DNA from 4 places in the Succinispira mobilis DSM 6222 genome. Region 1 is predicted to be linked to each of the others. Evidence: riboswitches for the same ligand, from Rfam matches in the RefSeq annotation. Region 1 holds a riboswitch; each other region holds the start of a gene.
What was found. Region 1 has a riboswitch for cobalamin ahead of SUCMO_RS0103190 (methylmalonyl-CoA mutase family protein). Riboswitches for the same ligand answer to the same signal wherever they lie in the genome.
Positions count from the first base shown of each region.

Region 2: linked by a shared signal. The riboswitch ahead of SUCMO_RS0101525 (dynamin family protein) and the one ahead of SUCMO_RS0103190 (methylmalonyl-CoA mutase family protein) in region 1 are both predicted to bind cobalamin.
Region 3: linked by a shared signal. The riboswitch ahead of cobT (nicotinate-nucleotide--dimethylbenzimidazole phosphoribosyltransferase) and the one ahead of SUCMO_RS0103190 (methylmalonyl-CoA mutase family protein) in region 1 are both predicted to bind cobalamin.
Region 4: linked by a shared signal. The riboswitch ahead of SUCMO_RS0105525 (TonB-dependent receptor plug domain-containing protein) and the one ahead of SUCMO_RS0103190 (methylmalonyl-CoA mutase family protein) in region 1 are both predicted to bind cobalamin.

Region 1 covers NZ_KB913028.1:656,918-662,785, forward strand. Annotated here, with positions in the region: gene meaB (methylmalonyl Co-A mutase-associated GTPase MeaB) at 1-427, opposite strand, end outside; gene scpA (methylmalonyl-CoA mutase) at 430-2,616, opposite strand; gene SUCMO_RS0103190 (methylmalonyl-CoA mutase family protein) at 2,617-4,782, opposite strand; cobalamin riboswitch at 5,184-5,360, opposite strand; gene SUCMO_RS0103195 (carbon-nitrogen hydrolase family protein) at 5,605-5,868, shown strand, end outside.
Region 2 covers NZ_KB913028.1:313,839-319,706, reverse strand. Annotated here, with positions in the region: gene SUCMO_RS0101535 (methyl-accepting chemotaxis protein) at 1-596, opposite strand, end outside; gene serS (serine--tRNA ligase) at 1,156-2,427, opposite strand; cobalamin riboswitch at 2,653-2,805, shown strand; gene SUCMO_RS0101525 (dynamin family protein) at 3,124-4,635, shown strand; gene SUCMO_RS0101520 (right-handed parallel beta-helix repeat-containing protein) at 4,622-5,788, shown strand; gene SUCMO_RS0101515 (histidinol-phosphatase HisJ family protein) at 5,785-5,868, opposite strand, start outside.
Region 3 covers NZ_KB913028.1:1,412,787-1,418,654, forward strand. Annotated here, with positions in the region: gene SUCMO_RS10990 (EAL domain-containing protein) at 1-1,708, opposite strand, end outside; gene SUCMO_RS10995 (nicotinate-nucleotide--dimethylbenzimidazole phosphoribosyltransferase) at 1,866-2,687, opposite strand; gene cobT (nicotinate-nucleotide--dimethylbenzimidazole phosphoribosyltransferase) at 2,693-3,721, opposite strand; cobalamin riboswitch at 3,806-3,986, opposite strand; gene fsa (fructose-6-phosphate aldolase) at 4,020-4,664, opposite strand; gene SUCMO_RS0106690 (response regulator) at 4,888-5,748, shown strand; gene SUCMO_RS0106695 (chemotaxis protein CheX) at 5,739-5,868, shown strand, end outside.
Region 4 covers NZ_KB913028.1:1,153,818-1,159,685, forward strand. Annotated here, with positions in the region: gene cobN (cobaltochelatase subunit CobN) at 1-950, shown strand, start outside; gene SUCMO_RS0105520 (ABC transporter substrate-binding protein) at 940-1,956, shown strand; cobalamin riboswitch at 2,033-2,187, shown strand; gene SUCMO_RS0105525 (TonB-dependent receptor plug domain-containing protein) at 2,354-4,297, shown strand; gene SUCMO_RS0105530 (TonB-dependent receptor plug domain-containing protein) at 4,400-5,868, shown strand, end outside.

The DNA of each region.
Region 1 (5,868 bases):
TACTAGAAGGATCGACAGCAAGTACCGCTACCCGATGTCCTTCATTGCAAAGCTTAGTTCCCAGGGCTTCGATAAATGTACTTTTACCAGCGCCAGGAACTCCAGTAATACCAATGCGCGTAGATTTGCCAGTATAAGGCAAAAGTTTTTTTATTACCTGTTGAGCCATTTCAAAATGGGACGCAGCATTGCTTTCCACTAGCGTAATAGCTCGCGATAAAATCATACGATCGCCTTCTAAGACTCCTTCTACATAATCATCAACCTCTAGTTTACGGCGCTTGATAACAGGCGCGGTTTTTCTTAAGGGATCAATATCAATATTAGGCATTCCTTCATGGCCACCTTTGACGCCGTACATTACCCGGCACGCAAATTTGTCGTCGTCCTTCTCAGGTACCCAGTCGGGTTTATAAGTATCTGCCATAGCTAATCAGCCAAACGTTTATTTAATTCATTGAGAACTTTTTTAGCACATACCGGGATGATTGTGCCAGGGCCAAATACGGCGGCAGCGCCATGTTGATAGAGATAATCATAATCTTGAGCAGGAATTACGCCCCCGATTACAACCATAATATCTTCACGACCACGTTTTTTAAGTTCTTCAACTAATTGTGGCATCAAGGTTTTATGACCAGCAGCAAGTGAGCTCATGCCCACGATGTGCACGTCATTATCTACTGCATCTTGAGCAGCTTCGTCTGGAGTTTGGAAAAGTGGACCGATATCAACATCATAGCCCATGTCGGCAAAGGCTGTAGCAATTACTTTAGCGCCGCGGTCATGACCATCTTGTCCCATTTTAGCAATCATAATCCGTGGACGGCGGCCTTCGCGTTTTTCAAAATCATCAGTCATAGCCCGTACTTCTTTGATAACATCTTCATCGGCGAATTCGCTGCTATATACACCAGATATAGAACGAATAATTGCTTTGTGACGACCACAAACTTTTTCGACCGCGTCAGAAATTTCACCTTTAGAGGCCCGAGCTCGAGCAGCTTCTACCGCCAAAGCTAATAAGTTGCCTTCGCCAGTTTCCATAGAATGAGTAATGGCATCTAAGCAATGACGAACTTTATCGTTATCACGATTAGCCCGTAATTTATTTAAACGTTCAATTTGGGCTAAACGTACCGCAGTATTATCAACTTCAAGAATATCTAGAGGATCTTCTTTTTCTAAGCGATAGTCATTTACGCCGACAATTTTCTCGCGTCCCGAATCGATATGTGCTTGACGACGTGCGGCAGCTTCTTCAATCCGCATTTTAGGGAGGCCAGTGTCGATAGCTTTAGACATCCCGCCCAATGCTTCAACCTCTTGAATATGTGACCAAGCTTTGCGAATTAAAGAATTAGTTAGAGCTTCTACATAGTAAGAACCGCCCCAAGGATCGATAACTTTGCAAACTTTAGTCTCATCTTGAATATACAATTGAGTATTACGCGCAATCCGTGCCGAAAAGTCAGTTGGCAAAGCAATTGCTTCATCTAGGGCATTAGTATGTAGAGATTGCGTATGACCTAAAGCTGCAGCCATAGCTTCAATACAAGTACGCGTAATGTTATTAAATGGATCTTGCTCAGTCAAACTCCAACCAGAGGTTTGTGAATGTGTCCGCAAGGCCATAGATTTAGTGTTTTTAGGACCAAACGAGTTAACAATTTTAGCCCAAAGCATCCGTCCAGCTCGCATTTTAGCAATTTCCATAAAGTAGTTTTTACCCATGGCCCAGAAAAATGATAGACGTGGTGCAAATTGGTCAATATTTAAGCCGTGATGAGTACCCGTGCGTAAATATTCTAGACCATCAGCCAAAGTATAACCAAGTTCGATATCCGCAGTAGCTCCAGCTTCTTGCATATGATAGCCTGAGATAGAAATACTGTTGAATTTAGGCATATAATTAGAGGTATAAGAGAAAATATCACCGATAATACGCATGGAAGCAGAAGGTGGATAAATGTACGTATTCCGCACCATAAATTCTTTCAAAATATCATTTTGAATAGTACCAGCCATAACTTTTTTATCAACGCCTTGTTCTTCACCAGCTAAAATATAAAAAGCCATTACCGGTAAAACGGCACCATTCATGGTCATAGATACTGACATTTGATCCAAAGGAATCCCAGAAAAGAGAATTTCCATATCTAAAATGGAGTCAACCGCAACGCCAGCTTTACCAACATCGCCGACTACCCGGGGATGATCAGAGTCATAGCCACGATGTGTAGCTAAGTCAAAGGCAATAGAAAGCCCTTTTTGACCAGCAGCAAGATTACGACGATAGAAAGCATTACTTTCTTCGGCAGTGGAAAACCCTGCGTATTGTCTTACTGTCCAAGGCCGAGTAACATACATAGTTGGGTAAGGGCCACGTAAAAATGGCGGTACCCCAGCCATATACATTAGATGTTTGCAGTCATTGTAGGCACTTTGGTCATAAAGTGGTGCTACGTCGATTTGTTCCATAGTACGATAGAAGTTTTCGTCAAAAGATTTACCAGTTTCAGCTTTTAGTTGTTCCTTCCAAGCTTCTAAGTTCTGAGCAGTGCAGTCAGGCGCTTGTTTAAAGGGAATTTTACTAAAATCAGGAAATTGAGCCATTTAGAACATCCCCCTTTCTTTTTGCATTCTGACTAAGGTTTCATAGCAATTAGATCTAACACTAATATAATCATCCATGCCCGCAGCATCGCACAATTCTTTTAGTTCTTTGCTTGGTGCTCCAGCTAAAAATACTTTGATTTTAGAATTCGCAGCTTTTAATTTGCGAGTAAGTTCAGGTGCTAAATCTGGATAAGTAGCATCAGTAGAACAAATAATTGTGGCATCAGCTTTAGAAGCTAAAACCGCTTGCACAGCTTCATCAACTGTTGGGAAGCCGTCATTGCCAATTACATCAAAAGCGGCAACTTGCATGAAAGAAGTTACAAATTCAGCCCGGGCTTTATGCTGCGGAATTGGACCCATGTTCGATAAGAAAATGGTGTAATTTTCCCCTGTTGTGGCTTTAAAAGTTTCAGTGCGTTTTCGCATTTCTTCGTAATTTTCCGTCCAACGATGTGCGGCAATTGCCTCAACCGTAGGTTGTTTATGATTAGAGCCAGTTAGCGCTTGGTTTAGTTCGCCCGCAGTTGCGCCAACGAGCATGGCTTTAATCGCTAAAGTAACTAAAGTACCTACTTCGCTAGCATCACAATCACTGATTTCTTTTAACAGGGCTTGGGCCATAGCATTATCACGATTTTTAGCATTAACTTCTAGACTAGTAATGCGTTGCGCTTTAAGTTCAGGATAATTAACTGGTTCGACAGTTAAAGGAACTTCGGTCATGTTAGGATACATGTTATTGCCAACCGCACGGTCACTACGCATTGCTAACTTTTTAAATCTATCAGCTAAAATACTAGTTAAATCTGAGTGAATTTTACTAGTTTGTAAAGCTTCTAAAATACCACCTTGAGCTTCCAGTTCTTGGAATTTAGCCCAAGCTTTTTCGGTTAATTGGTTAGTAAGTGGCTCTAAATACCAAGAACCGCCCGCAGGATCAATTGGTTGAATTAAATTGAACTCATGTTGCAACATTATTTGCACATTACGCGCAATACGACGCGAAAACTCATCGCTAGGACGAATTACATGGTCAAAAGGTTTGATAAACATGCCATCTATGCCACCAATAACGGCAGAAAAAGATTGTGTTGCGGCACGTAACACATTTACATAAGGATCATAGGCTGTTTGGCAGAAAGTCGAGGTGCTAACAAATAAGTCGATTTTCTCAGCCGCTTTGCTACCAGCAAAACTTTGTACGATTTGGCTCCAAATCATTTTTACGCTACGCAATTTAGCGATTTCCATAAAAAAGTTAGCGCCAATACTAAAGTGAAAACGTACATGTTTGCAAAATGCTTCAATGCTAATCCCGCGCAGTAGCATGGCTTTAATATAAGTTACCGCAGTGCTCATGGCATAACCAATTTCTTGCACGTCATTGCCACCCGCATTATGATAAACATCTGTATCAATAATTACAGTTTTTAAATTAGGGGCATGTTCTTCAGCCCAAGCAATGCTATGAGCCATTTCGTCATAGTATTCATCTAAAGAGCGCGCCAAAGTACCAGAACTAGCTAGTTCACCGATCGGATCGGCTGCTACAGCTCCAGTTAATTTATGTGTATCAAAACCTTGTTTTTCAGCAAAAGCAGCAATAGCTGCTAGCAAGGCAATATTCGAAGCCCCTGCATAAAGTGCTAAATCTTGTTGAACAAGGTTAATATCTTTTAAGATAACTTCTAAATCAGCTAAAGTAGAAACTGAAACTCCTTTATCGGCAAATTCAACATCTAAAGCCTCAGGAGCATCGATACCTTTGCGGCTAGCAGTATCTAGGACAAAACTAACAGCAGTAGTTCCTTTTAATAGCTCGCGTTTTAAAACAGCGTTTGCTTCTGCTAAACTTTTAGCATCACATTGTTGAGCAATGATCCAAGGTTTGCTAATATAGCCACTGGCATGCGCCCCACGAAGATTGCTAGCTTGTGCTGGATAAGTTTGCGGATGCGTGAGTTTTTCTAAATCTTCTGGGAGGTAAATTGGATTTAAAGTAATTCCCTCGTATGTTTTAGTAAACATACTTTTATCAAAATCAGCACCTTTGAGGGCAATAATTGCTTGCTCTTTCCATTGGTCATAGCAAGTAGCCTCAAATTCGTCAAAGTTGATTTCAGGAATTTCCGTGTTCTCAAGGTCTTTTACTTGTTCCATATACGGTATCCTTCCTTTTAGTTATATATTTGCGGGGGAACGAATACTATTTTCTTGGTTTATTTAGCAGAGTGGTTCGAGTACCTCCTACCTAAACTGCCAATAAACGTCTCAAAGTATTAGACACGTTTTAAACGTGCTGTAATATTGCTTGGCGCACCCTTGCGCCAAATTCAAGGAGAAAGAAAATAATAAAGATGGTGTTAAGGTAAAAGAATGGTGTATGCTGGAGCTAAGTTAAAATACCCTGTGGCCCTAACTTAAAAAACGCAGAAAACCGCCTTTCTTAAAGAAAGACGGTTTAAAATGTCAGTAAAAGATTCGCAATAAATATCCAAGCTGAAAAGAACATTATGGAATAAATTCTCGCGACATCTCCTCCCCGTCTCTCGCAGGTCAAACAGTGATGCTAGATACAGGCAGTTCTTCTGACTTAGATTCATAGCTTGTTTCGCCTTCCCAGTAAAAACCAGTGGCAATGTGAAACGCGCTCCTCATTACAGCGGCGGGACCGTGTTGGAATTACACCAACTTCCCTATTAAGCTCCGTTAGGAGCACCTGTACAACAATATATTAACTTATGGTTCTTAATTCTAAATCTTCTTTTTGTGATTGTCAAGCAGAAAAAACAAAAAATAATAAAAAAAATATTGACTCTACCATAAGTATATCCTTTAAGCTTTAGCAAAGTTAGGAGCTTAGAAATTTGTAATAATAGAAAAAATATGTATAAAATAAACTTAAAAAGAATAAAAAAACAAACGACAAGGAATACAAATACAATATTCAATGATAAAAAACACCTGAAAGGAGGATATTTAATGAAAATAGCCTTGTTACATTTTTCCTTGGTAGCAGGACCATTAGAGAAAAATTTGCAAAAACTGTGTTGGGGGATAGAAACTGCAGCTGAAAATGGCGCTAAATGGATAATAACTCCAGAAATGGCTCTACAAGGATATTATATGAATTGTATCGCGGGCAATTATCAACCAGTAAGCGAAAATTCCTCAGAATTAGAACCGTTAAAGGCGCTGGCCAAAAAATATCAATTGACTATTTTTCTTGGTTGTGCAGAATTAACA
Region 2 (5,868 bases), 340 kb from region 1:
GAGCTTAAAATAGCTTGCATCTCGCCAATAAGCATTGCCTGAGCTTCTGATTTATTTTTTAATTCCACTACATAAAGCTCTTGTTGTTTCGCTTGATACCGCTGCCATTGATTTTTAATTAAGGCCGTTTGTTCTTGTTCTTTAAGATCCGCAGTTAATTTCAGGTTTTGCTCTAGCAATTGATTAACCTGCTGATCTATTTTTAATAAAGTTTTTTTGATATTTTCACGGTCAGCGGGGTAGATAGTTTGCAAGTACAAATATTGATAACTGCGATATTCTAACACTAAGGCCTTAGCTTGACTTATTTGGGCAACCTCAGGCAACCAAGTTCGCCCGAGCAAATAGTTGCTATGATTAACATTCGCCAAACTGCTCATTCCATACAGGTTTACACAGCTTAAAATTATAAATACCACGGCAAATAAAAACTGCAAGCGAAATTTAATTGATTTTTTCTCTAAGGCTCGAATCCACAAATCAGCAATACTGGCAATTTTTTTCAAGCCTCTCGCTAGCAGTACTAAAAACTTATGCTTTAAAAATTTTCCGATTTTTATTTCGCTGGTGAATAATTTTCTAGTTTGTTTGTTCATCTTGCCCCTCTATCTAGCCACCTAGCTATTTATATTTTCTTATTTTTCTTTGTACAAGTTAATAATAAAATATAATCACTCTACTTACAATGGCTATATAAGAGGTTTTACGCAAATTTAACATAGTCTTAACAACAACTATTTTACTCAAAAATTCTTTTTGTAAAAATTCCACTTTTACCTACAAATTTTTTCCATACTATAGCAAAAATGCTTTTAACCCTCTTAACAAGTTGCCGTGGCTTTTTATATAAATAGCTCACTCTATAGGGAATATTTGCTAATTGTCATTTTAATACGAACAACTAATTAAAACTCTTATTCATTCATAACTATTGCAATTTATCAAAAATTCAATTGCAAACTGATAATATCCAGCTCAATAACCTTGGCTCTTTTGTGCGAAAAAATTCTGTCTAACCCAGTATTTCTATAAACAAAAAGAGCATGCGCTTGAAAAGTCCTAACTGCTAAAATTGTAACACCTAGCAGCTGAAGACTTTTAAACCATGCTCTTAATATTTATTATTTATCTATTTACTCTGGCAAACCAAGCCTGTTAGCCAATAACTTCTAAGCCACCCATATATGGAACTAGTGCTTTCGGAATGCGTACACTACCATCAGCTTGTTGATTATTTTCCAAAATCGCTGAAACAGTCCGCCCAATCGCCAATCCAGAACCATTTAAAGTATGTAGATATTCCGCCTTTTCTTTTATCGAGCGACGGAATTTAATATCTGCGCGCCGTGCTTGGAAATCTTCAAAATTGGAACAAGAAGAAATTTCCCGATAGCAATTCGCACTTGGTAACCATACTTCTAAATCATAGGTTTTCGCTGAAGAAAAGCCCATATCTCCACTACAAAGTAACATTACCCGATAAGGTAATTCTAACAACTGTAAAATTCTTTCCGCATTTTGCGTAAGTTTTTCTAACTCTTCATAGGAATTATCGGGATGCGCAAATTTAACTAATTCTACTTTGTTAAATTGATGTTGGCGAATCAAGCCGCGGGTATCGCGACCTGCGGAACCGGCCTCAGCTCTAAAGCAAGCACTATAAGCTGTATAACACAGCGGTAATTGTTCTGCCGCCAAAATCTCGCCCCGATGATAGTTGGTAACTGGCACTTCCGCCGTCGGAATTAAATAATATTCTAAGCCTTCTAATTTAAACATATCTTCGGCAAACTTAGGTAACTGTCCTGTCCCATACATACTGTCTTTATTTACAATGTAAGGTGGCAATAATTCTGTATAGCCATGTTGCATGGTATGCACATCGAGCATAAAGTTTATTACGGCCCGCTCTAATTTAGCGCCTAAGCCTTTATAAAACACAAACCGTGCTCCAGAAACTTTGCCAGCTCGTTCAAAATCTAAAATACCTAGCTGTTCACCAATTTCCCAATGTGGTTTAGCTGGAAACTCAAATTCTCTGGGTGTCCCTTGGGCCCTAACTTGTTGGTTGTCATGCTCATCTTTTCCAACTGGTACACTGCCGTGAGGAATGTTGGGGATGCTATACATAATCTCTTTCAGTTGCGCCTCTACTGCTCTTAAATCCGCTTCGATTGTAGCAATTTCATCGCCTACATTACGCATTGCTAAAATTTGTTCACTAGCATCTTCGCCATTACGCTTCATTTTGCTAATATCTTGTGAAACTTGGTTACGTTTACTTTTGAGGTTTTCTACCTCAAGTAAGAGTCGCCGGCGGTCTTGTTCTAACTGCGAAAAATTTTCTAAACTCAAGCTATTGTTTCTTGCTTTTAGTGCCTCTTGCACACAGTCTAAGTTTTCACGCACAAATTTAATATCTAACATCTGTAAAGCCCCCTAAAATTTATCTCTCACTAAAATTGCAAATTATTCATAACACCCATTTTATCAATATTTACCAAATATATCAACCAAAAATAGCTACTTTGCATTTTTTTTGCACCAAACCACTACAATTCTGCGTCAAGTAGCATTTTTTCGCTTTAGTAAATGTTTTTTGTTAACATTTATTGACAATAATTGCACAATATTATATAATCCCCTTAGGAAAATAAATACTGACAAATAGGTGCCTAGTAAGGCTTAATAGGGAAATTAGTGCAATGCTAATGCGGTCCCGCCACTGTAAGGAAGTAGTTAGTCATTTGGGTTGTGACCTAACTTCTTCTGAGCCAGGATATCTGCCTATTTAAAAATCACCGTATACCCTACGAGCGATGGGGTGGAGATATGTGCCAATTGAGTTTTCGAACTTTGTTGTTATATACCTTTTCGCTTATGAAAAGGTTTTTTTATTTTAAAAACCACCTACGCAAAGTATCTGTTTTCCATTCTTAAAGTCTCCTACCAAAAACCAAAAGCAGCTTTGCTCCTGGGAAGGCAAAGCTGCTTTTGGTTTTTTCTTATTGCTAAAAAATATCCGCCTACTCATCTTAATAAAACTGTAATTTGCTTCGATTAACTAGTAAGGTAAAAAATTAAAAAATAATGGCTCTATGCTAAAATAAATGAGGTATTGCGATGGATAACTTTACGCGCTTTCTAATTGAACTCTTACCTAAACCAGAAATCGAAGAAAAAGAAGATTTCCTAATCCTCCGTTTTATTGCTAAAAAAAGTATTCCTGAAAAATTAAAAAGTTATGCGCCACCCAATTTCCCAGAATTATATTTCAATTTTATGCATGAATTCACGAAATTCACACAGTATAAAACTATGAATTCCCTCGTTGGTAAAAATATCGTGGTCTTGGCCGGAGCCTTTAATTCTGGTAAAACTAGCTTTCTTAACCAGCTTTTGCAAACCAATCTCTTGCCACATTCCACAACCGCTAATGCCACTATTCCCACCTACATACTCCAAGGCCAGGAATCTTATTTAGCAATTGGAATTTTCGGCAATAGCATTACACTTGCCCCTACCGAGTTCGAAACAATCCGCGCAACCCTCCAAGATAATTATCAAAAAAATATTCAGCAATTACTTTGTCACACTATTATCAGCACTCCTAAACAACCTTTTGAGCACCTAGCTTTTCTTGATACTCCTGGCTATGCCTTACCGAATAATCCTAACTTTACAGAAAATACCGATAGCCAAAAAACTTTAGCGCAGTTAAATTCTGCCGATATTGTGCTTTGGTTTGTAGAAGCTCACGAGCAAGGAATTTCCCGTTCCGACCTGCTCTTGCTGAAAAACTTGCGGCCCCAAAGTAAGTTGATGATTTTAGTTAATAAAAGTGATAGCGTGGCTTTAGAGAAGCTTCTAAAAATTAAAGCTACTATTGCCGATAAACTCGCCCAAGAAAATATTGACCATATTGGTATTTTGGCTGTTTCGAGCTTTAAACCACAGGCTTTCGAAAATGCTCAGCTCCTAAAACAATTACAACGTTTGAATAAATACCAATATCAACAATCTTTTAATGATAATTTCTTGGCCTTTTTTTCCGCCTGCCTTAATTTTTATCAAACGCAACAAGCCTCTTTGCGCAAAAAAATCCAAAAATTAAAATATATCCTCCGCCTCAGCCAAGATTTAACTGTCCAACAAGAACTCCAAGCGCTCATTGCCGAAAAAGAAAATTTACTCTTGGCAATTATTAACCAACAAACTTACTGCACGAAATTACAAAAAGTTTTCTTTCAGCGTTTACGAATTGCCGCTATCAGTTTCGGCTTATACTTACCAGAATTAAGCAACTTAGATCCCGTCCAAACTAAACTTAGCCAAGATATTCTCAACATTTTACAAGAATATAAACGCCTAACCCCAGCGCAAACGGACACGAATAGTGCTGAATTTAAACAGCTTTTGCAAGAAAATCTCGCTAATATTTATAATAAATTTGCCACGCAGCATTTAGGCAATAGTCTCTATGTTCATTATCTCTTTGAAGAGCTGTTTATCAAGCGCCCCATTGCTGTAAACTATCTTGATCAACAACTACGTCTTGGTAATTTTTCTGAATATGCAAAGGAATTTTCTGGTCTAGTCCGGAAAGTTTTTCGAGGTACTAATGATGAATTATAATAATCTGCACTTAGCTCTTACGAATAGCAAAAATATTATTTTTGCATTTGATTCGCATCCCCTAACTCAGGCTAGCCCCTTAGAAAAATCTTCATATTTGACTTTTTTAGCCTCCCTAGCAATTTATACTGATGGTTTTAGCAAGGAAAAGTTGTCCTTTTTGCAACGCCTGCTCAAACCCCTACAGTTAAAAGAAGACTTAGCTTTTTTTCTCCAAGCAGCCAAAAATATTAATTTAAAAGATGTTTCCACTTTTTTAGATTGCTTCAAACACCAACCTTTAGCGGATAATTTTTTAGTAGATGCTCTACTATTATTATTTTGCAACCGTAAACCCCTTGCCGAAAACTTTATCTATATTGCTGAGTTCGCCGAGCTTTTAGAAATCTCTTTGTTAAAAATGGAACAAATGCTCCTACTAGTGCAGGCAATAGTCCAACAGGATAATGATCTATATCAACAATTTTTAAACACCCGTACCAATATTGCCGAAGAAAATTTTCTCTACTACAGTAAAAATTTTGTTCAAGGAATTAGTGTCCATAACGCCACACAACTTAGAGTCCTTGGCAACTTCCCGTTAAACACTACTACTACCTACACTAGTGCTGATGTCCATTTTGTCCAAGCAAATCTTAGTTTTGCCGAAAACTGCAAACTGATTTTTGAGGATGCTACCCGTGTTCGTTTTGAAGACTGCACCTTTAGCAACGGTCGCAATCTTGATTTGATAAATTGTCAACAAATCGAATTCAACAACTGCACTTTTCAAAATTTTTCCAATCGTACTCTTTTTATTGATACTGCCCAAGAAGTCACCCTTACAAATTGTCATTTTGAAAACAGCACCAATAATGCCCGTAGCACAATTATCGCTGGTACCGTATATTTGAAAAATTGTCTCAAGAGCCAGATTACAGCTTGCACTTTTGTTAATTGCCAAGCGAAAGGTTTAAATAGCTATACGCCTTCTTTTGGCGCCGCTATCTATGCACAAACCGTAGCCCCTGCCGAAATAAGCATAAAAAACTGCCAATTCACTAATTGTTTTAGTGATACTGGCAGTATTGTCCAAATTTCTGGTTATCTCGGTAATATTAGTTATGATAATCTTGACTTTCAAAACTGCAACGGCGAACTTGTCCTCGATTAAGCTTGGCTCGCCTTAAACATCTGCCGTTCTTTAAAATACACAGGCTCTAAGGCCAAATCTCTTACCCAAGTATCCGCCAA
Region 3 (5,868 bases), 760 kb from region 1:
CAACAAATTTACGTTTATTATAAAGTTCGGTTAGTTGATCATGATCTGCCAAAAAGCGAATATATTCTTCTTGGCGTTTATAATCACTAATCTCAACTAATACACCCGTTAAAACTAAACGACACTCTAAAGCATCATTGAAACTTTTTCCGCGCATTAAATACCAATACTGTCTATTTAATTTATCTATAATACGAAATTGAACTTGCACTGCACTTTGAGTCTTATATTGATAGTTAGCTAAACTTTCTCTTACTAATTCTCTGTCCGCCTCATAAACTACCTCAGATATAAAGTTTATTAAAGCTATTTTATCTTCTTCCATCCCTGTTTTCTGCCTAAAATTTTCAGAAAAAATTATCGTTTTTTCTAAAATATTTAGCTCCCAAACTACACTATCTGTTACTTCTACAGCAAGTGTGTACTTTTCTTTTAAAGCTTTCATCTTTTCTGCGTAGTCTTGTATTTCCTCATATTGAGCTTGCAATTCTTCTTCACTAGCTGAAAGTTGCCCAACAACTGCCTCTAGCTCTTCATTTGCTGCATATAATTCATCCTGATTATCAAGCATTTTAGCAAAGTATTCTTGACTTTTATCTAGGTTTTTATTTATTGCCTGACGCAAAAGTAAAAACGGATCATTTTCAATTTTAGGCAGACGATAATCAATATCATCTTCTATAGATATAGCTTTAATGTCTGACTCCAGATCAACAATCGGTTTTATAATCTGTTTTTTTAAAGCCTTTCGCAAAGAAAAACTTAACAACCCTAAAATAAAAGTACCCCACAACAAAATTTTTAAATTATTTTTTTCTACTTCTGTTTTAACATTTTCCATCGAATAGCCTAGCTGCAAGGCACCCACAATTTGACCTTCAACTATCACAGGAAATAAAATATCATAAATTTCGGTTGCCGTTGTCGTATCAACAGTTTCTTGCGCTTGATAATCACCTATTTCTATGACCTTTTGTAAGTAACTATATCTTGGTAATTGTTTTCCTTGTAGTTCTTCATTACTATGCGCAACTATTCTATAGTTTAAATCTACAAAACCCACATATACTATATTTTTTTCTAAAGCTAAACTCTGCACTAGTTTTTGATAATTAAACTTTTCATTCATTTTACTTATTCTTGCTGCTGATATTCCAACTTGGACAAAGCTACCATCTTCAGCTCTAACCGCACCATATTTTAGTAACTTGCCATATTTAGAATCAGGTCTAATTTTTTCCATTAACTCTTTTTGACCTTGTACTATAGCTATTAGTGGATGATTTATTGTAGTTTGCCAACCAATATACCCAGGTATAGTAGCATATACAACCTCGCCTTTACTATTTAGCCAATATAATTCATCAACATCCAAATTCTTAGCCAATTGTAATAATCTTGTATTATTCAAATTTTCCGCGTCTTTTATTACGATATTAGCTGCAATTCTTATTTTTTCATTCAATTGTTCTTCTAAAACATCAATAGCAGCTTTGCGGTCAGTTATTCGACTGGAGAATTGTTGCGACAGGAATACTCCATTGGTTTGCATTTCACTAATGATACTATCTTTGATATTGTTAGCAGAAATGTATGAAATTAAGGCAATCGCTAAAAATACTGCGATCAAAGGAATTAGCGATATTCTTTCTACCAAAGATATATTTTTAATCTTTTCAAAATAGTAGTTCATTTTTGTTAATTTCATATCTTTATATTCCTTTTCCAAAATTAAGTTTACATTAATATTCATTATATCTTACTATCTTTTAAAAGGTAAAGCCCTAACTTATCAAACAAAATAAATCCTTGTTAGCTAAATATTTTTTAGCTAACAAGGATTCGTCTTAATTTTAACTTGTTTTTTACATATCTTTTATATTTTTATTCTGCTTTATCGCCCCAGGTCCATCATTGGCCACAGCAACATCTGCTTCTCCAAAGGTTTTCATATCATTTAGCATATGTAAAGCTGCATCTACTAGCGATATTCCTAAAGCTGCTCCGAGCCCACAATCTCCTTGTAAGTCTAAATGCAAATACGCAGGAATGTCTAATAGTTCTAGGGCTTCACGTTGCTTTGGAGATATGGAATAATGTGAGGCAAGCAAATAATCTTTAACTTTGGGATTTATTTTTGTAGCAATCAAAGCTGCTAAGCTCGTACTCAATCCATCCAAAACAACTAAGCAACGTTTTTGTGCTGCTGCTATAATCAAGCTACTTAAAAATACAATCCCCTTATCTATTTTGTTGAAAGGCATTTGTTCTATTTCATTTTGGCAATAATAGTCAAATATCAACTGACAATCTTTTTCAGCATCAATTCCATTTTGTCCTAAGCCAATTATTTGCTTTTCTTCACGGATATAATCGCTACATATTTTCAAACTTTCTTTGAAATATGTTCCTGTTGATAGTTCTCTCAATCTTGGTATTGATATACTGACTATTGGAGCCTGAACACGTTTTGCAAATATTGCTAAAGGTAAATCTACCTCTTGCTCCTCTTTCTTAAGCACCAAAATCTTTCTTGGAATAATTTTAGGGCTAGGATTTTCAGTAATGCCAGCTAATTTTTTAGCAATTATTTCAAAATAATGCAGACTATTTAAGGGCTTTGTTAAATTGTCGATTCTAACTTGACATTTTTTCATAGCAACAAAATCTAAGGCAGGTATTTGCATCTCAATCACTTTAAATATTCCTCCTTACTATTTTCTAAAACTTCTGTTATTCCTGTTAACATTTCCATTACAATCGATGCGCCAATAGCTTCACCTAATCTTACTTTCATATCTAAACATGGCTGCAAGCCAAGTGTATTCAACGCTATAATATGTGCTGGCTCACCTGACAAATGTGAGGCAAACATATAGTCTTTAGCATTTTTATGCATAGCTTGAGCAATTAAGGCTGAAGCAGTTGTATTTAACCCATCAATAATAACTGGACAGCTATTTGCCGCAGCCGCTAGTATCACACCTACAAGCGCCCCGATCTCAAAACCACCTACTTTAGCTAAAACATCAATACCATCTTTAATATCTGGCCTATTTATTTCCAGTCCTTTACGCACAACATCTAATTTTACTTGCATTCTACTGTCAGAAATGCCTGTCCCTCGACCTGTAATTTCTTCGGGTGACATACCTGTAAAAGCTCCCACAATTGCAGCACTTGAGGTTGTATTGCCTATACCCATCTCCCCTAAACTAAAGCAGTTATACCCATCTTTTACTTTAGAATTTACAATCTCAATCCCTACTTCAATCGCTTTTATTGCTTCTAATTTACTCATCGCTGGTCCTTCAGTAAAATCCTGCGTTCCATAAGCAATTTTACGTTGCCACAGCCCAGGTACATTCTCCATATCTCCTGCAATTCCAACATCTGCGACTACCATATCCGCTTGACAATAGTTTGCAAAAGCATTAGCACTTCCACCTTTAGCTATCAAATAATTAGCCGTCATATGCATTGTCGTTTCAATTGGATAAGCGCTAATTCCTTGCTTAGCTACCCCATGATCTGCCGAAGTTATAACCATACAATGTTTTATTGTTGTACAAAACTTATTTCCTTTGATAGCAATATATTTTCGTGCCATCTGAGCAAGTCTACCAAATTTTTTTTGCTCTAGTATAACACTACTAATATTTTCACAATTTGAAGATGGCACACTTTTAATGTTTTTTAGAGTTTTCGTCAATAAATTCATCTTTACCTCACTGTTTATCATATTCTTTATTAAAAAACAAAGAGACTTTTGAAAGTTTCCCTTCAAAAGTCTCTTTTCCACAAAAACTTTTAACAACTCAAGGCAGGTCTCCTGGCTCCCGATTCATCAATTTTACACCTTCCCCCTTAAGAGTGGCATTCGTAAAATCTCCTCGATACAGTGGTGGGCCCGCGTTTACACATTTTTCAATGCTCCTACTTCCCTATTCTTCACATTATGTGACACCTTGGTTGAAATATTCAATTGGAAATTATTATAGCATAACTCTTTGCTATGGTCAACTCTTGCTATTTTGATAATCTTGCAAAAATTTTTCTATTCCTTTATCGGTTAATTCATGCTTAATCATATCTCTGACTAGGCTAGGAGGAATTGTAGCAATATCAACTCCAGTTTGAGCCAATAAATTTATATGTTGCAAGTTTCTTACACTAGCAGCGATAACTTTTGTTTTAATTTTGTATAGTTTAAAGGTTTGTATTATTTCTTTTACTGCCTGAACCCCATCTTCACCAATATCATCTAATCGCCCCACAAAAGGACTCACATAAGTTGCGCCAGCTTTTGCAGCAAGCAATGCTTGAGCTAAATTAAAAATTAATGTTACATTTGTTTTTATACCTTTGCAAGCTAATACATTGACCGCTTTTAGTCCTTCTGCCGTAGCTGGAATTTTTATAATAATATTGGATGCTAACTTATTCAATTGTTCAGCTTCTTTAATCATCCCCAAATAATCAGTTGCTATTACTTCTGCACTTATTGGTCCAGAAACTAATCCCGCAATCTTTTTTATTACTTCAGATAACTGTTCGCCACTCTTTGCCACTAAGCTAGGATTAGTGGTAACTCCACCAACAACTCCCCAAGCTACAAACTCTTCTATTTCTTTTATTATTGCCGTATCTAAAAAAATTTCCATTCCACCGCCTCCTAATAATCAAACCTATTTTTTTAAATTATTCTACATATTTTTACAAAATCCTCTTTTAAGTTCTCTATCGTAAAATTATTGATTTTACACAATTATTTTGCTATAGTTATTTTATAGAGTATTGTAGTTATTTAATCCTAAGAATTTCTTGTTTTTCATGGCTTTTTACTCCTCAGGACAGTACAGAATAATATTTGGAGGTATTTATAAGATGGGTGTAATAAAAATTATGATGGTTGATGATTCGCCCTTTTCACGCACAATTCTTGCTGATACTTTACGTGAGTTTAATTGTGAAATTGTTGGTGAAGCTGACTCAATTGAATCCTTGATCGAAACCTATAAAAATTGTAAACCCGATATCGTTACGATGGATATTGCTATGCCAGGAGCAGATGGTTTCGAATGCAGCAAAGCCCTTTTAGCACATGATCCTAGTGCACGCATCGTTTTAATTAGTTCCATGAAAGACGAAGAAACCGAATCAGAAGCTCGTCGCACTGGTATTATGGGCTATATTCAAAAACCTGCTGATGCAGAAACTGCAGCTAGAATTTTCAAAAATGTCCTTTCACCTGATGTTTTATATCAAAACTTAGAAGCTTGGAGTCTTGAAACTTGTAAAGAAGCTCTTTCACAAAGTATTACACGTATGACCAAAACTACAGCTTCCTATTTAGATAAAGAAATTTGCAAACCTAGTTTTTCTAAAGGAATTGCTGTAGTTATTGGTATAATTGGCCGCTATCCTGGGACATTTATTCTTGATATCGCCCAAGATACCGCTGAAAAAATGGCCACCAATATGTTGCGCCGCGAACCTAAAAATCGCGAAGAAATTATTGCCATGGCCGCGGAATTTGCCAATGTCGTGGGCGGAATCGCCTGTTCAATGATCAATAAAAAGGATAAAAATTTAAGTCTACGAGTAGCTCCTCCAAGTGTTTTTTATGGTGCAACTACCGAAATAGTTAGTCCTAATATTTGTGTGCGTATGATTTCTGCTCAAACTGATTTTGGCGATATCGACATAAGTATTGGATTTAAGAAAGGAAATGTGCTATGGATGTAAATGCAATCAATCCTATTTTAACAGCTTTTACGACTATTTTACCGCAAATCGGTTTCCAACAAATAGAAAAAATTTCTACAAACTTAGAAGGATCCACCCTCGATAATAGCGGAATAATGA
Region 4 (5,868 bases), 500 kb from region 1:
TAGACCAATTACAAAGACCGCGGGTAGATGTAACTGGTCGGGTAAGTGGCTTATTCCGAGATAGTATGCCGGGGGCAATTAATTGGCTAGATAGAGCTGTTAAGTTAGTAGCTGATTTAGATGAGCCACTAGAAATGAACTTTATTCGTAAACACATGTTGCTGGATACGCAAGAATTAATTAATGAGGGCGTAGCTGCGGATTTAGCTTGGCAACAAGCCGGATATAGAATTTTTGGTGATCCACCAGGAGCCTATGGTGCAGGCGTAGGCCAACTTTTAGAGTCAAAGAACTGGACAACAATTGATGACTTAGCAAATGTATATGTCAGATTTTCGGCACATGCTTATGGCAATGATGTCCGCGGTAGCTATCAGCCACAATTATTTAAAAAACGCATGTCCCAGTTAGATGTTACTATCAAAAATGGTGATAATCGGGAATCACATATGCTGAACTCAGATGATTATAATGCTTATCAAGGGGGCATGATTGCTACAGTTCGTTCTTTAAGCGGCAAAAAGCCACGGTCTTATTGTGGTGATAGTACTGACCGTAGTAAAGTTGAAATGCGTAGTTTACAAGAAGAAATGAAAAGAATTTTCCGTGGTGAAGCCGTAAATCCTAAATTTATTCAGGGTATGAAAAAACATGGATATAAAGGGGCTCAAGATATGGCTAACTACCTAGCCCATAGTTATCAATGGGATGCCACCAGTGGGATAATGGAAGATTGGATGTATGAAAAGTATGCGGCTAAATACGCATTTGATAAAGAAATCCAAGATTGGATGCGCGATGTAAATCCTTGGGCGTTACAACGGCTAACGGAAATATTATTAGAGGCCGAACAACGTGGCTTGTGGAACGCAAAACCAGAAACAAAGGCGGAATTGCAAAAAATTTATCTATCTTTAGAAGGAGAACTTGAGGAACGTAATGATGGATAGAAAACAGAAAAAATTTGTGAGATTTTTGTTTATAACTTTTTTAGCTATAATTTTAACTTTCATTTTAACTGCTTGCAAAACAAGTTCAGAGAAAGAACAAAAAGTTGCTAATTTTAACTATCAGGTGACAGATGTCCAAGGAACAGTGGTGAAGTTTGAGAAAAAACCAGAAAGAATTTTGACTTTGGCAATGGGCACAGATGGAATTGTTTTAGGTTTAGTACCACCAACTAGATTAGTTGGCGTAAATCATCTGTTAGATGATCCTAATAGTTCTAACATCGTAGCTAAAGCGAAACAAATCCCAACTAAGATTAAAAATCCTACAGCCGAACAAATCTATGCTTTGAAGCCAGATGTAGTTATTGTCCCGAACTGGGGAAAGGCTGAGATTGTAGATAATTTACGCGATTTAGGTTTAAAGGTAGTGGTTTGTAAAGGGGCAAGTACCATCGAAGAAGTTCAAGAAAATGTACTCTTAATTGCACGTACTTTGGGTGAGGAAGCAAAAGGGTTAAAACTTGTTGAGAAAATGAAAGCAAAATTGCAAGAAATAGATGCTAAAGTAATTAAAATTTCACCTGCACAAAGAAAAAAAGTCGTTTTGATTTCTTTGATGGCTTCATATGGCGGAATAGGTAGCTCGTTTGATGCCATTTGTACGCGGGCTGGAGTAATAAACGGTGTTGCTGAAGCGGGGATTAAAAATGGTCAAATTTTAGGTAAAGAGCGCTTGGTAGAAGTAAATCCTGATTTTTTAATTTTGCCAGTGTATAATGATCATGGTAATTTTGATATTAATAAACATAATAATGAATTTCTCCTAGATCCGTCCTTACAAACTCTGACAGCAGTTAAAGAGCGGAAACTGTATTACCCGCGCGAAGGTTACATCTACAACGTTTCTCAAGATATAGTTTTTGGTGTCCAAGAATTAGCTTACGCCGCTTATGGAGAAAGTTTTACCCAGCCTGCTGATTGTCATCTTTCTGTAGCGGAAGAATAAAAAATATGCCAGTTGCTATTGCTAGTTAAACTTGACTGTATACTAGGTATATAGTTTATAATCAAAATAATTTTGGAAAACTTAATATCAAGTAGGCGCCATAAGGCTTAATTGGGAAATCGGTGTAAATCCGATGCGGTCCCGCCACTGTAATGCGGTTAAATAATTTTGACAAGCTGTCTAATTAAATTAACCCTAAGTCAGCAAAACTACCTACTTTTTACCATATCCCTACGAGCGATAGGGAGGTAGGTGCAATGTATTTGTATTGCTAGACCTCTGTATCACTTAGGTGGGGGTCTAGTTTTTTTGTGTTTTTGTTGCCAGTTATGACTCTGCAAGATGAGATAAATGGGAACTTAACAAATATAAAATGATTTCGAAAGGAAGTTTATTAATGGCTTATTTAAGACGAGGTAAAATCAAATTAACGCAAGGATTATTTTTAAGTGCTCTTATTCTTAGTAGTATTTGTTCCGGTAAAGTGCAGGCGGCTGAGGTTGATCAATTAGAAACTTTTGCTCTAGATCAAATTGTGGTTACGGCAACTCGAAGCGAAAAACGTGATGTAGATGTCGCTGCTTCCACTACGATTTTGACGGCAAAAGACTTGCAAAATACAGGTGCAAGCAATATTCAAACAGCTCTTGCCAAAGTTCCAGGTCTTGCATATAAAACTTTTGGACCAGGTGGCTCTGCATTTGGGACAATGTCCAATGAAATAACTATTCGTGGGGTTAGTAATGGTACGTTAGTTATGATTAATGGCTCGCCGATTAATCTGCGGGGCAAATATTATTTAGATTCTATTCCTGTGGAAAATGTTGAGCGCGTAGAAATTATCAAAGGTGGCGGCGCAGTACTTTATGGTAGCGAAGCCATGGGTGGCGTAATTAACATTATTATGAAAAAAGAATTTGCAAATAGCATTACAGCTGGCGTAGGTAATTATGGACAGCAAAAATACGATTTAACGTTGAACGCAGATAAACTAAATGTCGGCTATAATTTAGAAAAATGGGGTAATGTAAACACCATTTCTAAAAATACAGACAAAGGTAATAAACACACAGATGCTACTGGTTCAGAAAAAAACAGTATTTTAATGGAATATAACTTCAATGATAAATTACAACTGATGTACAATTATTTAGAGACAGAGGCTAGCTATGATACTTGGTTTGATGGTGCTTATAAATCAGTTCCAGCAACGGGTAGTTTGCAACAAAATCGTAAATATGGCACAAAACAAAATGTTGTTCAACTAAATTATACAGATGATAATTTTAAAGCAAAAGCTTATTATAATCAAAATAAACTTACTGCCGACGGCTTTACGAAATATGACACTTCAGGGAATTTAAAGAACACTATTTACGATACTGATGAAAAAAATAGAACTTATGGAGTAGATTTACAAAAAAATTGGGATTTAAATACTAGAACCAAAACAATTTTAGGATTTACTTACCAAAACGAATTTTATACAGATTACAGTACTAAAAAATATGATCGCAATAATTTAGCTTTTTACGGACAATGGGAACAAAAGTTAAGCGACTTAAATACTTTAAGCTTAAGTGCTCGTGAAACTTGGACAACTGGCGCGCCAGGAGATCAAAACTATAATAATTTTAGTGCTCAAGGCCAGTTGAGTCATAAACTAGCAGAAAATGAAAATCTTTATGCTAGTGTAGGTCAGTCCTTTATCATGCCAACTTTCGCTCAAATGTATGGCTCAAGTGATACAGCAATTCCTAATCCTGGTTTAAAAGAGCAGACTGGCGTTAATTATGAAATGGGTTGGAAAAAAATCTCTGGCGACCATAGTTGGAAAATGGCTGTTTATCACATTGACATTACAGATAATATAAGTGCGAAGTGGAATAAAACTAAAAGCAACTATACCTATAGTAATGAAGACTTTATTAATACTGGTTTAGAACTTACAGCGGATATTCATGATCAAAATGGTTGGAGCTATAATTGGGGCATAAACTTAAGTAACCCTAAAGCCAAACAAGAGGGCTCAGATTGGGATAGAAAATATGGTAAATTACAAGTAACTGGTGGCGTGACTTATGCGAAAGATAAGTGGAGAAGCAGTTTGACAGGAAGCTATATGGGTAAACGGGTGGCAGCACCAAGTTCAGAAAAATCTAGCGCCTTAAAACCATACTTTTTAACTAGTTTAACCACAACTTATATTTGCGATAAAAATAGTGAAATCACTTTAAGCTTAGAAAACATTTTTGATAGAAAAGACATTTTAAATCATTCTGGTTCAGAGTATTATGCTACACCGTTTAACTTCTTATTGAGTTACAATTATAAGTTCTAAATAAAAGTGAACAAGTTACTTAACCTAAAGAAGATTTATTAAAAAACAAGCTAGTATCTTAAACTTTAAGATACTAGCCGTTAATAAGAGGAGCGAAGAACGATGCGAAACAAGAAAAAAACCTTGCTACTAGCTGTAGCTTGTTGCAGTGTTTTTTATACAAGTCAAGTGTCTTTAGCAGCAGAAAGGCAAGAACTAGAAACTTTTGCCTTAGATCAAATTGTGGTTACGGCAACGCGGAGCGAGAAAAAATTGGTTGATACGCCTGCAAATGTTACGGTAATTACAGCTGAGGAAATCACGCGCAAAGGTTATCAATCAGTTACGGAAGCTTTAGAAAATGTACCTGGAGCAATTGTCACTAGTAATGGTTTTGTGGGCTCAGAACAACATGTGTTATTAAATGGTGAAGAACGGGTGCTTTTTTTAGTAAATGGCCGACGGATGAACCTTGATCGTGGTGGCGGGCATGGCCGACAAGCTTTTGATTTACGTTCTTTACCGAATATAGGCGCTATTGAAAAAATTGAAGTTGTAAAAGGTGCTAGCACTACTTTATATGGAACGGATGCCGTAGGTGGGATTATTAATATTATTACCAAAAAAGGTGCGGCGCAAGTAGCAAGTTTAGATGTAAGCAGTGGTTCTTGGGGAACAGAAAATTATAAATTAGCTGTAGGTGGCAAAACTAATGCCGGCTTAGGTTACTATGTAACGTTAAAAAAATCAGAACAAGATTATGTTAAATTTAAAAAAGTTAAAAATAATCAAGAAATTAAGTGGGCGAATACTAGTTATGAATCAACCGCAGCTACAATTCGCTTAGATAAACAATTTGATGCCGATAAAGCAGCAACTTTAACTTTTGAGCACAGTATTGCAGATGCAGGTCAGCCTTATAATCCGCCAGGTTTTTCAGGGTTCAAAGCTACAGATACATCCACGATTTTAGATAACAATGTGATGGCTAAATACGAATGGGGCTTAAGTGGCGATAATAAAGGTTTTGTGCAAGTATTCCGCAACCATAATGTTGGTAATACCTATAGCTCTACTAGTCACAGTACTTATACTGAAGAAAAAGATGGTTTAGCATTGCAACAAGCTTGGCAAACTAGTACAAGCAATCAAATTATAGCGGGGTTTGATGCCAATAATTCTAAAGTAAATAACACTAGCTCTTTTGTAGAAGAAAAAGAAATTAAAACAAAAGCTTTTTATTTGCATGATACTTGGAACTTTACAGATAGCTGGCAATTAAACGCTGGGGTGCGTTATGATAAACATAATTATTTCGGACATGAAACTACAGCTAGTTTGGCTTTAAACAAAAAATTTACTGATACTAGTAACGCTTACATTTCTTGGAATCAAATTTTCAATGCCCCTAATGGCAATGATTTATTTTATAATAGCTCTTGGGCAAAAGGTAATTTAAATCTTAAACCAGAAACTGGGGATGTAATTTCTCTAGGCTACAATGTTCAAGCATCTGCTAGTACTAACATCAGTATGAGTTATTTTAAAAGCGAAATTAAAGATGCTATAGATTGGTATGATGCAGGTACTTA